One region of the Ferriphaselus amnicola genome, then DNA from elsewhere that is predicted to be linked to it. Evidence: riboswitches for the same ligand, from Rfam matches in the RefSeq annotation. Region 1 holds a riboswitch; the other holds the start of a gene.

What was found. Region 1 has a riboswitch for cobalamin ahead of OYT1_RS01320 (TonB-dependent receptor). Riboswitches for the same ligand answer to the same signal wherever they lie in the genome.
Region 2: it holds a riboswitch for cobalamin, as region 1 does, so the genes downstream of both, btuB (TonB-dependent vitamin B12 receptor) here and OYT1_RS01320 (TonB-dependent receptor) in region 1, are expected to answer to the same signal.

The regions. Positions count from the first base shown of each region.
Region 1 covers NZ_AP018738.1:285,580-292,925, reverse strand. Annotated here, with positions in the region: gene thpR (RNA 2',3'-cyclic phosphodiesterase) at 1-96, shown strand, start outside; gene msbA (lipid A export permease/ATP-binding protein MsbA) at 108-1,856, opposite strand; gene OYT1_RS01320 (TonB-dependent receptor) at 1,930-3,999, opposite strand; cobalamin riboswitch at 4,123-4,324, opposite strand; gene OYT1_RS01315 (hypothetical protein) at 4,413-4,610, shown strand; gene OYT1_RS01310 (cell division protein ZapA) at 4,607-4,921, shown strand; RNA gene ssrS (6S RNA) at 4,944-5,123, shown strand; gene gltB (glutamate synthase large subunit) at 5,372-7,346, shown strand, end outside.
Region 2 covers NZ_AP018738.1:1,290,469-1,297,814, forward strand. Annotated here, with positions in the region: gene cbiB (adenosylcobinamide-phosphate synthase CbiB) at 1-661, opposite strand, end outside; gene bluB (5,6-dimethylbenzimidazole synthase) at 658-1,305, opposite strand; gene OYT1_RS06335 (cobyrinate a,c-diamide synthase) at 1,302-2,588, opposite strand; gene cobO (cob(I)yrinic acid a,c-diamide adenosyltransferase) at 2,588-3,187, opposite strand; gene OYT1_RS06345 (hypothetical protein) at 3,177-3,737, opposite strand; gene btuB (TonB-dependent vitamin B12 receptor) at 3,791-5,614, opposite strand; cobalamin riboswitch at 5,757-5,944, opposite strand; gene OYT1_RS06355 (XRE family transcriptional regulator) at 6,178-7,299, shown strand; gene OYT1_RS06360 (hypothetical protein) at 7,312-7,346, shown strand, end outside.

The DNA of each region.
Region 1 (7,346 bases):
GTGAGTTGGCAGTGCAAAGAGTTTGTGTTGGTGGAGTCGCAGCAAAATGCGCAGGGCGCGCATTACCAAGTGTTGGAGCATTTCCCGCTGCGTTAGTTGGGAATGCCTTACTGAGTGGCGCGCGGCTCAGAGAACTGAATGCGGTGCAGCTGCGCATAGACACCGTCGTGCGCCAGCAACTCGCGGTGAGTGCCGACTTCCACGATCTCGCCTTTTTGCATCACCACAATACGGTCGGCGCTCTCGATGGTGGACAAACGATGCGCGATCACCAGCGAAGTGCGGCCTTGCATCAGCGTTTCCAGCGCCGCCTGCACGTGGCGCTCGGATTCCGAATCCAGCGCAGAGGTCGCCTCGTCCAAGATCAGGATGGGTGCATTCTTGAGGATGGCGCGTGCGATGGCGATACGCTGACGCTGTCCGCCGGACAGTCGCACCCCCTTCTCTCCGACCAGCGTGCTCAAACCTTGCGGCATCTCGCGGATGAATTCCATCGCATGGGCGGCCACCGCTGCCGCGACGATCTCAGCTTCAGGCACTACACGCATCTGGCCGTAGGCGATGTTGGCCGCCACGGTGTCGTTGAACAGCACCACTTCTTGACTGACCAGCGCGATGTTGGCGCGCAAACTGGCCAGACTAAGGTCGCTCAGGTCGTGGCCATCCAGCGTGATGCGCCCGGCCGTCGGCGTGTAGAAGCGCGGAACCAGATTCGCCAGCGTACTTTTGCCGCTACCCGAAGCACCTACCAACGCGACCGTCTGCCCTGCCGGGATCGCCAGATTGACAGCGCGCAACACCTGCTTTGCGTCGTCGGTTTGATAGGAAAAATCCAAGTGCTCGAAAGCTAGGTTGCCTTGCGCACGACCAATAGCCACCTTGCCCTGATCGACTTCACTCGGCGTATCCAGCAATTCGAACACGCTTTCCGCCGCCGCCAGTCCGCGCTGCATGTGTTCGCTGACCGCCGTGATACGCTTGATCGGCGCAGTCAACATCAGCATGGCGGCGACGAAAGACAAAAAGCCGCCAACCGTGGTCTGATCGGTGCGCGATTGTTCGATGACCAGATAGATGACGATGGACAAGGCCACCGCCGCCACCATCTGCACGATGGGCACATTCGCCGCCGAAGCCGCCGCCTGTCTCATGGTGTGGCGGCGCAGGCCATTGGAATACTCAAAAAAGCGGCGACTCTCGTAGGTTTGTCCGCCGAACAGCTTCACCACTTTATGCGCGGTGACGCTCTCCTCAATGGTCTGCGTGATGTCGCCCATCGCCTGTTGCGAATCACGGCTGGCACTGCGCAAACGCCGACTGATCGTGGTGATGATGAAGGCGATCACCGGCGCCATCACCAGCGACAGCAGCGTCAGCTTCCAGTTGAGGTAGAACAGCCAGCCGAGCAGACCGATGACAATGATCGTGTCACGAATGGTGATGGTCACCACGCTGGTCGCCGCCGCCGTGACCTGCGTCACATCGAACGTCAGCTTGGAGATCAGATTGCCCGTGGCGTGATCGTCGTAATAGCGCGTCGGTAAGGACAGCAGCTTGGCGAACATCGCCTCGCGCAAATCCATCACCACTTTGTTGCCGATCCAGCCAATGGCGTAAGTACCCACGAACGACGCTGCGCCACGTACGAAGAAGATCACCAGAATGAAGATGGGCGTGAGCCGGATGACCGTATCGTCCTTATGCACGAAGGTGCCGTCGAGCATGGGCTTGAGCAAGGCTGGCAGCAGCGGCTCGGTCGCCGCCGATACCATCATGCCAAGGATGGACAGCGCGAACACGCGCCAATAGGGTTTAACGTAGCCGAGAAGACGGCGATAGAGCTGGCTGCTGGTCATGGAATTCATGGCGCGCACTGTAGCAGAAAAGCAAAAGGGCGGCATCGCCGCCCTCGTGCAGAGTCCAACAGGATCAGAGCTGGTAGCCCAACCCCACGAACAGCGTCCGTCCCGGCAAAGTGTAAGCATTGAATCTGCCCGGCGTGAACTGGCTACTGACGGCGTAGTTGTAGTACTTGTGATCGAACAAGTTGTTCACGGAGGCATTCAGTTGCAACGCGCCCACCTGATGCACCAGCTTAAGATCGACCAGCGTGTAGGCTGGAATCTTCATCCCCAAGGTATTAGCCTCGTCGTTCTCCATGAACTGTGAGCCGACATAGCTTGCCGCCGCATTCAACCGGGTCTGCTCGCTCACCGCCCATGACGCACCCAGATTCACTTTCTGACTAGCCACCAGTGGCACGTGCTTGCCTGCGATATTGACGTTGGTTTGCGTGAAGGCGCTGCCCGGCCAAATGCCTGAAATGAAGCGTGCGTCGGTGTAGCCATAGGTCGCACTCAGCGCCAGTTGCGACAACGCCTGCCACCTGCCTTCCAGCTCAATGCCCTGACGACGCGACGGCGGCAGATTGGTGTTACCTACGCCGGTACTGAACGGGTCGAGATGGATCTCGTCACGGACTTCGTTGCTAAATACGGTGGCCCGCCAGCTAGCGGCCTGCGTCCGCTGCCCCAACCCGAACTCCAATCCATCCACCGTTTGCGGGCGCAAGAATTGGAACTGGTTAGTGAAGGCGGGACCAGATTCATAGATCTCATCCACATTTGCAAAGCGGAAACTACGCCCAGCCTTGCCGTTGATGGCCAGTCCCGAGTCGAACTGGTGGCGCAGCCCCAGCTCATAGGCATTCTTTGACGCAGAAAATATTCCAGCAGGTGCCGCCGAGCCAAAGAATGCGCCAGGAGCAGCTGCGTTGTAGGTATCCGAACCACTCATTGCAATGCGCTCGTTGCGGAACCCCGCCAGCAGCGTGGTCGCGGTTGAAAGATGCGTGGTGTTTTGCAGATACCAAGCGTCGTTACTCTGCGTCATGCCGATACGATTGATAGGCTGGGCGATGTTCGCCGCTGCATTCGATATGCGTTGAGCATAATCCCATCGATGGACATCGACACCCACCACCAGTGAACTCTCGCCCCCCAACGCGTGCGGAACTCGCACGCGCGGCGTGAACGAATCTACCGTCAGATCACCATCGCGATAGGTCGGAAAACCACCCAGATCGAAATACGACTTCTGGTTCTTGGTGCGGCGCGCCAACCCCAGATTGATGTCCGCCCCCGCTAGGTTCTGCTGCCACTCCAGCGCCACTTGCCCCCCATCACGGCTGGCATAGTCCAGCGGCGTGGCTGCACCGCGCGGATCGGTCGCCACTTGGTCGATGCCCAACGCAGGTTGCACCGTGCGTGCGCCCGGCAAACGAATAGTCTGTTGATCCACGCCCAACTTGAGGGCAAACTCACCAGCCTCGGTCAGCCAGCGTGCGTTGGCCTGTGCATTGGTCTGATCGTTGCTGTTATTGGCGCGATAGCCGCCTGAGTGCAGCTTACTGGCGGTGACATCCACGCCAACTTCGCCGGTGAAATAGCCGCCGCTGGCTTGCACTTCATTGGTGTCGTAGCTGCCACCTCGCACGCTGACTTGCCCACTGCCGCCCATTTTCGTTGGCGTACGTGTGATGATGTTGATGACACCGCTGCTGGCGCCATCTCCATACTGCACGGCACCACTGCCGCGCAGAATCTCGATGCGCTCGATGGCCGCAAATGGGATCGCCGCCCACTGCACGCCCGACAGGTCCGAGTCAGTGATGCGCCGACCATCCAACAGGATCAGCGTGTTCTGCCCCGCCGCCGCACCAAAGCCACGCATATCCACCGTGGAGGAAGCCGCGTTGTTGCCAAAAAAATCGCGCATGGCGATGCCCGCCTGCCCAGCGAGCAATTCCGGCAAAGTGCGAGCGCTGCTTTGCTGGATGTCGTCGCGACTGATGATCGTGGCATTGATCGGCCTGTCAGCCGATTTATCCTTAAATCGCGTGGCCGTGACCACGACTTCGTCCAGCATGGCTTCGGATTCAGCGTGCGCCAAGGGAGTGACCGCACACAGCAGTGCGGCCAAGAGTTGCTTTTGTTGCATGATGATTTCCTGAAGTAAGTTCCAAGCGACCCCGTTGGAACGGATAAAACAGGAAAAACCCGAGAGAATGGAGGGCGCGGCTGGGTTGCCGAAATCGACCGTCCATGCGCCTCCCGCAGCATTTCCTAACCAAACTCCTAGGCCGGTATCCGGGCTCACAAGGTCGTCATCGCCGACTTGGACACATCGCCTTCCCATGATTACTCACAGTGGCATGTTGACGCGCCCTTCCTTGCTTACCGTTGCGGGGGCAGCACAGGTATCACACCTGTTTCCCGTTTAACCGAACGATGGCTCGTCCGGCACCTTGAAGCGCGCGGATTCTACCAGCAAGCGAGCTAAACTCGAGGCTACCTGCAAAAACTTTCGTTACCGTTTGACGCAGTTGAATTGCTTAAACTATAGTTCGCCCCATGCAAAACGAATTCAACACACTGGAGCAAAAACTGGGACAGTTGGTAACACTGACTTCGCGCCTGCGCTCCGAGAACCATCAACTGCGCCAAGAGCTGGCCACTGCCCTCAGTCAGAATCGCCAATACAGCGACAAGATCGAGAGCGTCTCCGATCGACTGGAAAACTTACTGACCCAACTACCGGAAGAAGCATGAGCGACAATACCGTGAAGACACTGGAAGTCACCCTGCTCGACCGCGAATTTCGCGTCGCCTGCCCGGAAGAGGACGAAGCTGACCTGCTCGCAGCGGTGACCTATCTCGACAAGAAAATGCGCGAGATCCAAGCCGCCGGTAAGACCGCGTCGATGGAGCGCATCGCCGTGATGGCCGCGTTGAACATCGCACATGAACTGCTCAAAACCCGCCTCGGCGCAGGATTTGACCTCGGAGAGTTTAAGCGTAGAATGCAGGCTATGCAGGCAACGGTGGACTCTGCCCTAGCCGAACAGGATGCTCTGTTCTAACATTTGAAACACAGATTAAGTTTGTCCCCTGCGGTGTTTGTCAGGCTCATAATTCTTTGAACCAATAAGCGCTGCTTAAGGTTGTAACCCACTCAATTGCTGTTGTGAGCGTCCCTTAGTCGGATGTTCCTGATGCAACCGGGAAGCGACCATCTTGAACCCAGGTTCAAGACATTGAGCCAACGGCACAGGCGGGGGGCTTTATTCCGGGCATGAGAGTGCTCACGAGAAATGCGACTTCGGTCGCATTTTTCATTTCCTAGCCGCTATCGAATCAACGAGCTACCATGATTCTTTGGGAGTTCATTCATTTCTCCTCTTCCGTGTTGCCCTACACCTAGAGACAAGGTACCATTCCCGCCCTTTCGCTTGACTGTAGAACATGGCGATAGTGTATCGCCGATTTGTGTAGTCTGATTTTGATTAAGGAATAGCGTGAATCATCCTTCGATGCCGGTACAGCAAGGTCTGTACGATCCGCGCCAAGAGCGCGATGCGTGTGGTGTGGGCTTTGTCGCTCATATCAAAGGTCAAAAAAGCCATGATCGCGTACGCGAAGGCTTGCAGATTCTGGAGAATCTGGTACATCGCGGTGCGGTAGGTGCCGATCCGCTAGCCGGTGACGGCGCGGGTATCCTGCTGCAACTCCCCGATGCCTTCTTCCGTGCCGTTTCCGGTGTCGAGTTGCGTGCAGCCGGCGAATACGGCGTTGGCATGCTGTTCCTGCCACGTGACGCGAAAGCGCGTGCCGCATGCGAAGCGGCCATCGCTGACAAGATCGTTGCCGAAGGTCAAGTGTTGCTGGGCTGGCGCGATGTGCCGGTGAACAGCGCAATCTTGGGCGAAAGCGTCAAGCTGGTGGAACCGACTGTTCGTCAGGTGTTCATTGGTCGCGGCGTCAATTGCGCCGATCAGGATAGTTTCGAGCGCAAGCTGTTCGTGATCCGCAAGACTGCCGAACATGCTATCCGCCATCTGCCGGACGATCAGGGTGCTGGCTTCTACATCCCGTCGTTGTCGTCACGCACCATCGTCTATAAGGGCATGCTGCTGGCAGATCAGGTTGGTACTTACTACCACGATCTACAAGACTCCCGAGTAGTCAGCGCGTTAGCATTGGTGCACCAGCGCTTTTCCACCAACACCTTCCCGACCTGGGATCTGGCTCACCCTTTCCGCATGATCGCCCACAACGGAGAGATCAATACTGTGCGCGGCAACGTCAACTGGATGACTGCCCGCCACGCTGCGATGTCCTCCAATCTGCTGGGCAAAGATCTGGAAAAACTATGGCCGCTCATCACCGAAGGCCAGTCCGACTCCGCCTGCTTCGACAACGCGCTGGAACTGTTGGTGGCGGGCGGTTATTCGCTGCCACACGCGATGATGTTGCTGATCCCCGAAGCGTGGGCTGGCAATCCGCTGATGGACGAAGAGCGCCGCGCCTTCTATGAATATCACGCTGCACTGATGGAGCCGTGGGACGGCCCCGCCGCCGTCGCATTCACCGATGGTCAGATGATCGGTGCGACCCTAGATCGCAATGGCCTGCGTCCCGCCCGCTACCTAATCACCGACGATGATGTCGTGCTGATGGCTTCCGAAATGGGCGTATTGCCCATCCCGCAGAACAAGATTGTCAAGAAATGGCGCTTACAGCCAGGCAAGATGTTCCTGATCGACTTACAAGCCGGTCGCATCATCAGCGATGATGAGCTTAAGAATCAATTGGCTACCGCCAAACCTTACCGCCAATGGATCGAGAAGTCGCGCTACTTCCTCGGCGACCTTGCCGCTGGCGGAGCGAATCCCGGCCTGAACGGCTCCTTGCTCGACACTCAGCAAGCCTTTGGTTATTCCCAAGAAGACCTCAAGTTCATCCTCGCGCCGATGGCGACCACGGGCGAAGAAGCGACCGGCTCGATGGGCAACGACAGCGCATTGCCGGTGCTTTCCAACAAGAACAAGGTGCTGTACAGCTACTTCAAACAGCTGTTCGCGCAGGTGACCAATCCGCCGATCGACCCGATCCGCGAAGAGATCGTGATGTCGCTGACCTCGTTCATCGGCCCCAAACCCAACCTGCTGGGCATCGACGAAACCACTCCGACGCTGCGTCTGGAAGTACACCAGCCGGTGTTGACCAATGACGATCTGGCCAAATTGCGTGACATTGCTACGCTGACCAACGGCCAGTACCGTTCGCGCGTGCTGGACATCACTTATCCGGCCATCGAAGGTGCTGCCGGTTGCGATGCCGCCATCCAAGCGCTGTGCACGGCTGCCGATCAGGCCGTGGCTGAGGGCATCAACGTGTTGATTCTGTCCGACCGTGGCGTTTCGGCCTCACGCGTTGCTATCCCGGCGCTGCTGGCTACCGCAGGCGTGCACCACCATCTGGTGCGCGAAGGTCTGCGTACCAGCA
Region 2 (7,346 bases), 1.0 Mb from region 1:
CGTAGCTCAGAGCGGTGAGCCGCGCGGGAATGAAATTCAGCCAGTCGTCTAGGCGCGCCGCCGCCCAGCCGAAATACTGATAGCGCGCATTGCGATAGCCCCACATCGCATCCAGCGTGTTGCTGATGCGGTACAACACCACACCCGGCGCACCTGCCACAACGAACCAAAATAGCGCGGCAAAAATCGCGTCATTGCCGTTTTCCAATACCGATTCCACGGTCGCCTTGGCTACCGCACGCTCATCCAGCTGCGTGGTGTCGCGGCTCACCATCATGCTGACCGCCGTGCGCGCCGCCACCAGCTCCCTGGCTTGCAAGGCAAGCCAGACCCTTTCGGCGTGCTCGCGCAAACTGCGTGGCGCGATGCAAAAATATAAAACGACGATAGGAAAAAACACGCCAACAACCTGCAACGTTTGCAGCCATACGGCCAGTAAAACGAATGGAGCTATCACTAGACACACCGCCGCCATGCCTTGCGAATACAGCCTTGAGGCCGATTTTGTGTGGGATGGATAACAGAGGTCTTCCACCCGCCGCGCAAAATTCCCTAAGCCTACTAGCGGATGAAAACGGCGGGGTTCACCGAGTAGTTGATCGAGCAGTACGGCGGCTAGAACCAACAGCGGCAGGCTGTATGCGCACAGCAAGTCCATCATGCTGCACGCTCGTCCCATTGATTTTCAAACAGCAAATTCGCCAGCGGTTGCGCATCGCGCCAGCCTTGCAGTTGCAGCATCGGTGCGGTGTAAAACGCTTCGACCTGCCCTAGGCACAAGATGGCGATGGGCTTACCCCCGGCTGGCACATTGAGTAAGCGTGCCAAGGCGAGCGGTTCAAACAGCGACACCCAGCCCATACCCAATCCTTCGGCACGCGCCGCCAGCCACAGGTTTTGTATGGCACAAGCGACCGATGCCAGATCCATTTCGGGCAGGGTGCGTCGGCCAAATAGCGTGCCGTCATCGGGAGCCAATACTGCTACCAATAACTCTGCACAATCGCGCACGCCTTCGACTTTGAGGCGTAAAAACTCTGCATCGCGTTCGCCCATCTCCTGCGCGGTTAAATGCCGTTCGGCTGCAACCAGCTGGTAAATTCTTTCGCGCAACGCGCCGTCGCTAATACGGATAAAACGCCACGGCTGCATCAGCCCCACGCTGGGTGCCTGATGTGCCGCCTGCAAGATGCGTTGCAGCGTTGCTGCGGGAATGTCCGAGCCACAAAAGTGGCGCATATCGCGCCGCTCGGCGATAACGCGGTAGATGGCAGCGCGTTCGGAATCGGAGTAGCGATGCGTCATGGCAAGAATAATTGCGCCACGGCAAGTGGATTGGAGGGAAAGTAAAAGTGGATGTAGGAAGCGGTCAAACGACCTTGCTGATACACCGCTTCGCTGGTGGCGTAGCCATTGGGACATGCGCCGCGCGCGACGGGCAGCAGATCGCTTTCCAGTTTGGAATAATGAAAAGTATGGCCGCGCAACGTCCCCTGCGGCAGCACTGCACTTTGCAAGGCGAGGGCGGTCAGGCGCGGCTGCATGGTGGCTGTGCTATTCAATAAACCTAGCAAATTGGCTGACGCACCTTGCTTGTCGGCCAAGGATTGCAAGGCATACAACATGCCGCCACATTCGGCCAGTATGGGCTTCTCCGCGCTGTGATGATTGCGCAGTGCCGTCAACATCGTAGCATTGGATGATAATTTTTTCAGGTGTAATTCAGGATAGCCGCCGGGCAGATATACGCTGTCGCAATCAGGCAAGTTGGCATCCTCTAGCGGCGAGAAGAAGCGCAGTTCCGCGCCCAGTTCACGCAGCACATCGAGATTGGCTTGATACAAGAATGAGAACGCCGCATCGCGCGCCACAGCGATTCTTACGCCCGCCAATCCACCTTGCAACGCGACGAGTGGTGCGGGCAAAAATCCTACCGCTGGTGGCAATTCGGTCACGCCGTATTGCGCCCACAGCGTTGCCGCATGAGTGATGCGCGCCGTGATGTCGGGCAGCTCGGCAGCTTGCAACAAGCCCAGATGGCGTTCGGGCAAAGTGATTTCAGCCGTGCGCGGCAATGCGCCACAAAAGTTCAAATCATCAGGTAAATGTTCGGTCAGCATCTCGGCATGCCGCGTGCTCGCGACCCGATTTGCCAGCACGCCGAAGAAGGGCAGCTCGCTGTCCAGGCGTGCCAGCCCAACGGCGAGTGCGGCAAAGGTTTGCGCCATCGCGCTCGCATCGATCACCGCCAAAATGGGTACGCCAAATTGACGGGCTAAATCGGCACTGGAGGGCTTGCCATCGAACAAGCCCATCACGCCTTCGATCAAAATCAAATCTGCTTCACCCGCTGCGTCATACAAGCGCGCACAGCATTCGTCCACGCTGCCCATCCATAAATCGAGCTGGTAAACCGCCTGTCCCGAAGCGGTTGCCAGAATAGTCGGGTCGATAAAATCTGGACCGGTTTTGAATACGCGCACACGCCGCCCTTGCCCGCGATGGTAGGCTGCAATGGCAGCGGTGACGGTGGTTTTCCCCTGCCCTGATGCGGGTGCGCTGATAAATAAAGCGGGACAAAAACGCATTACAAATCTATTCCAGGCTGGGCTTTGATGCCTGCGCGATAGGCGTGTTTGACATCATTGATTTCACTGACGGTGTCGGCGAGTTCCAGCAAGCAATCGGGTGCGGCACGACCCGTAATGACGACGTGCTGCATGGCAGGGCGCGCTGCCAGATCGGCACACACTTGTGCGGCTTCGAGGTAGCCGTATTTGAGCAAATAGGTCAGCTCGTCCAGCACCACCAGATGCAATGAGGTATCGCGCAACATGGCTTGCGCCACCTGCCAGCCGCGTTGCGCTGTGGCGGTGTCGGCGGCTTTGTCTTGCGTATCCCAGGTAAAGCCGTCGCCCAGCACTTGCCAGTCCACCCCGGCTTGCGCGCCGAGGAATTTTTCTTCGCCGGTGTCGCGGCGGCTTTTGAGGAATTGCGCCACGCCAACCTTGAAGCCGTAGCCCAAACTGCGCGCCACCATACCGAACGCCGAGCTGGATTTTCCTTTGCCGTTGCCCGTGAGCACCAGCAGCAAACCCTTGTCCTGATTGGCCTGGGCAATCGCGGCATCGATAACCTTTTTCTTGCGCGCCATGCGCGCCTGGTGTTGCGCTGAATTATCCGGCATGAGCTTTCAGGCGTTGTTGCGCCACGGCATAAATCAGCACGGCGGGGATAAGATAGACCACTGCGCTGCTAAGGTAAGGCACGTAGTATTGCGCCACACGTTCAGTGTATTCGCTGAAATTCATCTCTGGGAAACGTCCAGAAAACACGTAGAACGCACTATTGGAAATCAGGAACGCGATACTCATGGCAAGAAAGGAGATCGCGGAAAATACGCTTAAGCTGCGCAGTGTATCTTGATGCAAACGCGCATAAACCCTCCCCGCCGCCCATAATACGAGGTAGGTCGGAATCAACGCCCAATACGCAGGTGTAACGCAAAAGTCGCTCACACCAAATTGCGTGATGGCGAGGTAATCAATTACGACCGCTTCGATGAACAATGCAGCAAAAAATACGGGACTAGCAATAAAAAATCCCGCGAGAATAAAAATCGCTAACGACGCGTCGGGTAAATGCAGCGATGTGCCGAAGTGGTGCATACGCGTAGCTGCCATCAAGGCCACCAAACTTACCGCGATGAGCAGCGAGCGATTCGATAAAGTTTTCATATGGGCTCCTTAACATAGGGAGTGAGCGCGATGACACGCCCACTTGAGTCAGATTATTGCTTGGCTTGGTAATTCAGCGTGAAGTATAACCCGCGTCGTGCCTGATTAAAGAACTGTGCCGTCTCATATTGCTTGTCGAGCAAGTTGTCCAGGCGACCCTGCAACAGCCATTCGGGCGAAAAGCGATACTCTGCACGAATATCGAGCAGGCCGTAACCCGCCAGCTTTTTACCCGCCGTATTGGCCAGATCGTCGTAACGGCGGCCTTCGCCATACAATGAGCTGGCCACACGAATTGCGCCAAAGTCATGCGCCACTTCGATACGAAGCGCTTCAGTCGCTCGGCGGTTTAACAATTTGCCACTATTTCTACCCGAGGTCTGACGCGGATCTTGCAATGTCAACGTAGTGTTAATGTCCCACTCCGCCAATTGCGCTTTGAGTTGCCCCTCCACGCCAGTCAACCGTGCCGTGTTAATATTGACTGGATTGAAAAACGCATCAAAGCCAATCAAATCGGTAATGTCCGTTTGATAGGCATTCAGCGACCATTTGCCCAGCACTCCACGTCCCGCCAGGCCAACTTCCGCGCTGCGTGACAACTCTGGACGCAAGGTCGCCGAGCCAAAACCAGGGTAATACAACTGGTTGAAGGTCGGTGCCTTGAATGCCGTGCCATAGGAGGCGGTCAACCGAGTAGCGTCACTCAGCGCATAACCGTAGCTCAATCCCCCCGTGGTGTGCCCGCCGAATTGCTGATTGTCGTCACGGCGTGCGTTGGCTTGCACGCTGTGGGCACCGAAACCGCCCTGATACTGCCCAAACACAGCTTGGTTGTTGCGCGTAGTTTTGGCGTACAGTGTAGAGCTGTCCACGCGATCATTTTGATAGTCCGCCCCTGCCGTGAGCAGATGACTATCGCCCACGGCAACATCGTTTTGCCACGTCAAACTGTCACGTTGCGTGTTGAAGCGACTGTTGTAAAGACCATTAAAAAAGGCGGTTGAATTATCTTGGCTACTACCCGCACGCAGCGTCATCTTCCAGTCTTGCATGGGGGAAAATTTGAGCGAGCCGCCAACAACCTGTTGCACGCCTTCAGCTTGATTTCCGGCGAAGCGGCTGCCGTCATATTGATTTTTGCTATTCGCACGCAACACCTGCGCTTCAGCCACTAGACCGTTGTCAAAGTGATAGCCTCCATTCAAGCCTAGCGAAGTCGTGTGGTAGCCGTCCTTGTCCGGTTCATTGACAAAACAGCCTGCGACTAAACTACCGCGACAGGCGTTGAAGCCGCGCACATTTTGCTGATTCACTTTGGCATTGAACCAGCCCTGCTCACCGCCACCGCTCAAGCCAGCACTACTATTGTACGTGCCATAACTGCCCGCCGTGAAGCTCGCGCTAGGAGTCAAGGCTCCACCGCCTTTTTTGGTAAATATCTGGATCACGCCGCCAATCGCTTCCGAGCCATACAGGCTGGCACGCGGACCGCGCACAATTTCAATTCTCTCGATTTGTGCGACTGGAATATCCTGAAATGAGGCTGTACCCGTAGTTGCCGAACCGATTTTTATTCCGTCGACTAACACCAACACATGATCGGCATTACTACCGCGTAAAAATACTGAGGTAGCTTTCCCTGCGCCACCGTTATTACTGATCGTCAAACCCGCCACACCGCGCAACACGTCCTGCATGGACTGCGCCTGCAAGCGATCTATCTGTTCACGGGTGATAACAGTAACGGACGCCAAAGTTGCATCGGCAGATTGCTCGGTGCGCGTGGCGGTCACCAACACTTCCGGCAGCGTATTTTCTGCAAATGCGTGGGAGGTTGCTGCACATAAAATGGCAGCAGAAAGTTTGTATTGCATAATTTAAAGCACTCCTGATAAACCCCAGCGACCCCGCTAGAGCGTTAATAATCAGAAGAAGTGCGGACAGCAAACAATCAGCTTTCTTTGAGAAAGCACGCTGCAAAATGAATCACCACGAAGCCGCCACCCGCGCCCTCTTCTGCTCGTATGCAATCAGGCCGGTATCCGGGCTCACAAGTTTTGATCTGTCGCCTTCCCATGATTGCTCACAGTGGCATGATGACAAACCCACACTTATTTACCGTTGCGGGGGCAGCACAGGTATTTCACCTGTTTCCCGTTTAACTTACCTGCAAGCAGGAAAGCACCTCAAAGCGGCGCGCATCCTAGCACAGAAGCCGAGTAACCACCAAACAGGCTATTGACAATACTTTTATGCTGGTTGGTGGTAAAAGTGGCGTAATACCATAACGCATGACAGTTAGTTTGCAGCTCATATGATGTAACCGACGTTCTACAAAGAAGAGTTGCCGATAATATTGCCAAGCCAAAAAAGCAAGATTATCTTGCGGATTTCAATATGCAAGATGTAGAATATCGACCTTGAGGGGGCAATTACCATGTTTGAAAAAATCTCGCAAAAGCTGATCGGCTACCGCGTCAAAGCAGCACGCGATGCGAAGGGCTGGACACAAGATCAGCTCACACAACACCTCGGCTTGAATGATCGCCAGTCGGTTTCCGATATTGAGAACGGCAAACGCGCGTTGAAGCCGGAGGAACTGCTGACGCTATCCGATCTTCTGGATCGTGACATCGAATTTTTCATTGATCCATTCACCGTCGCTGGCGAGGCACAATTCTCGTGGCGTGCAGCCCCCGAAGTTCCTGAAGACAGCCTTGACGGTTTCGAACTAAAGGCTGGGCAATGGATCGGCCTGCTGCGCTGGCTGCGTGAGCAGCAAGACAGCCGTGCGAGTGTACTCAAACGTGCCTTACGTCTGTCAGCACAGTCTTCATTCGAGGACGCACAAGAGCGCGCTGAAAGCTTGGCAGCCGAACTTGATCTTGGTGTCATTCCTGCAGAGTCCTTAATTGATAAAATCGAGCGCGAGCTCGACATTCCGGTGCTTTTTGTAGACACACTAGAGGCGGACGATGGCAAATCCATCTCGGGTGCGACCTGTCATCTCGAAGAAATGGGCGTTATTCTCATCAACCGAAATGAAACCGAGGCGCGTCGCCTCTACGATCTGGCACACGAGCTATTCCACGCGCTGACATGGGATGCAATGAAGCCTGACCATCGCGAATCCAACTCGCTTGAGGATCGTAATAAAAAGAAGCGAATCGAACAACTGGCCGACAATTTTGCAGCCGCGCTACTAATGCCTCGTGCGTCTCTCGACAAATTAATCGACCGTGACCGCCTAGACGACGTCGCACATCTCTGCGAAGTTGCAGCGCTGCTACGTGTTGCACCAGTCGCGCTCGCGTGGCGACTTTTAAACCTCAAACTCATCAGTGAGGACACTCGCCGCAACCTCTCGCTGGAGACGCAACGATCATCGGTATCTGGTCCACCCAAACGGTTTTCAACAGCGTTTGTGCGCATGCTTCACGAAGCACTTGAAAATGGGCGATTGTCGGCACGTAAAGCCTCAAAAACCATGGGACTGGGGCTGGGCGGTTTGAACGAACTTTTTGCTCAGTACGACCTCACCGCACCGTTCGAACTTTGAGGTGCAGACCGTATGCCGACAACCCGAGTTTTCGCTGATACCAATGT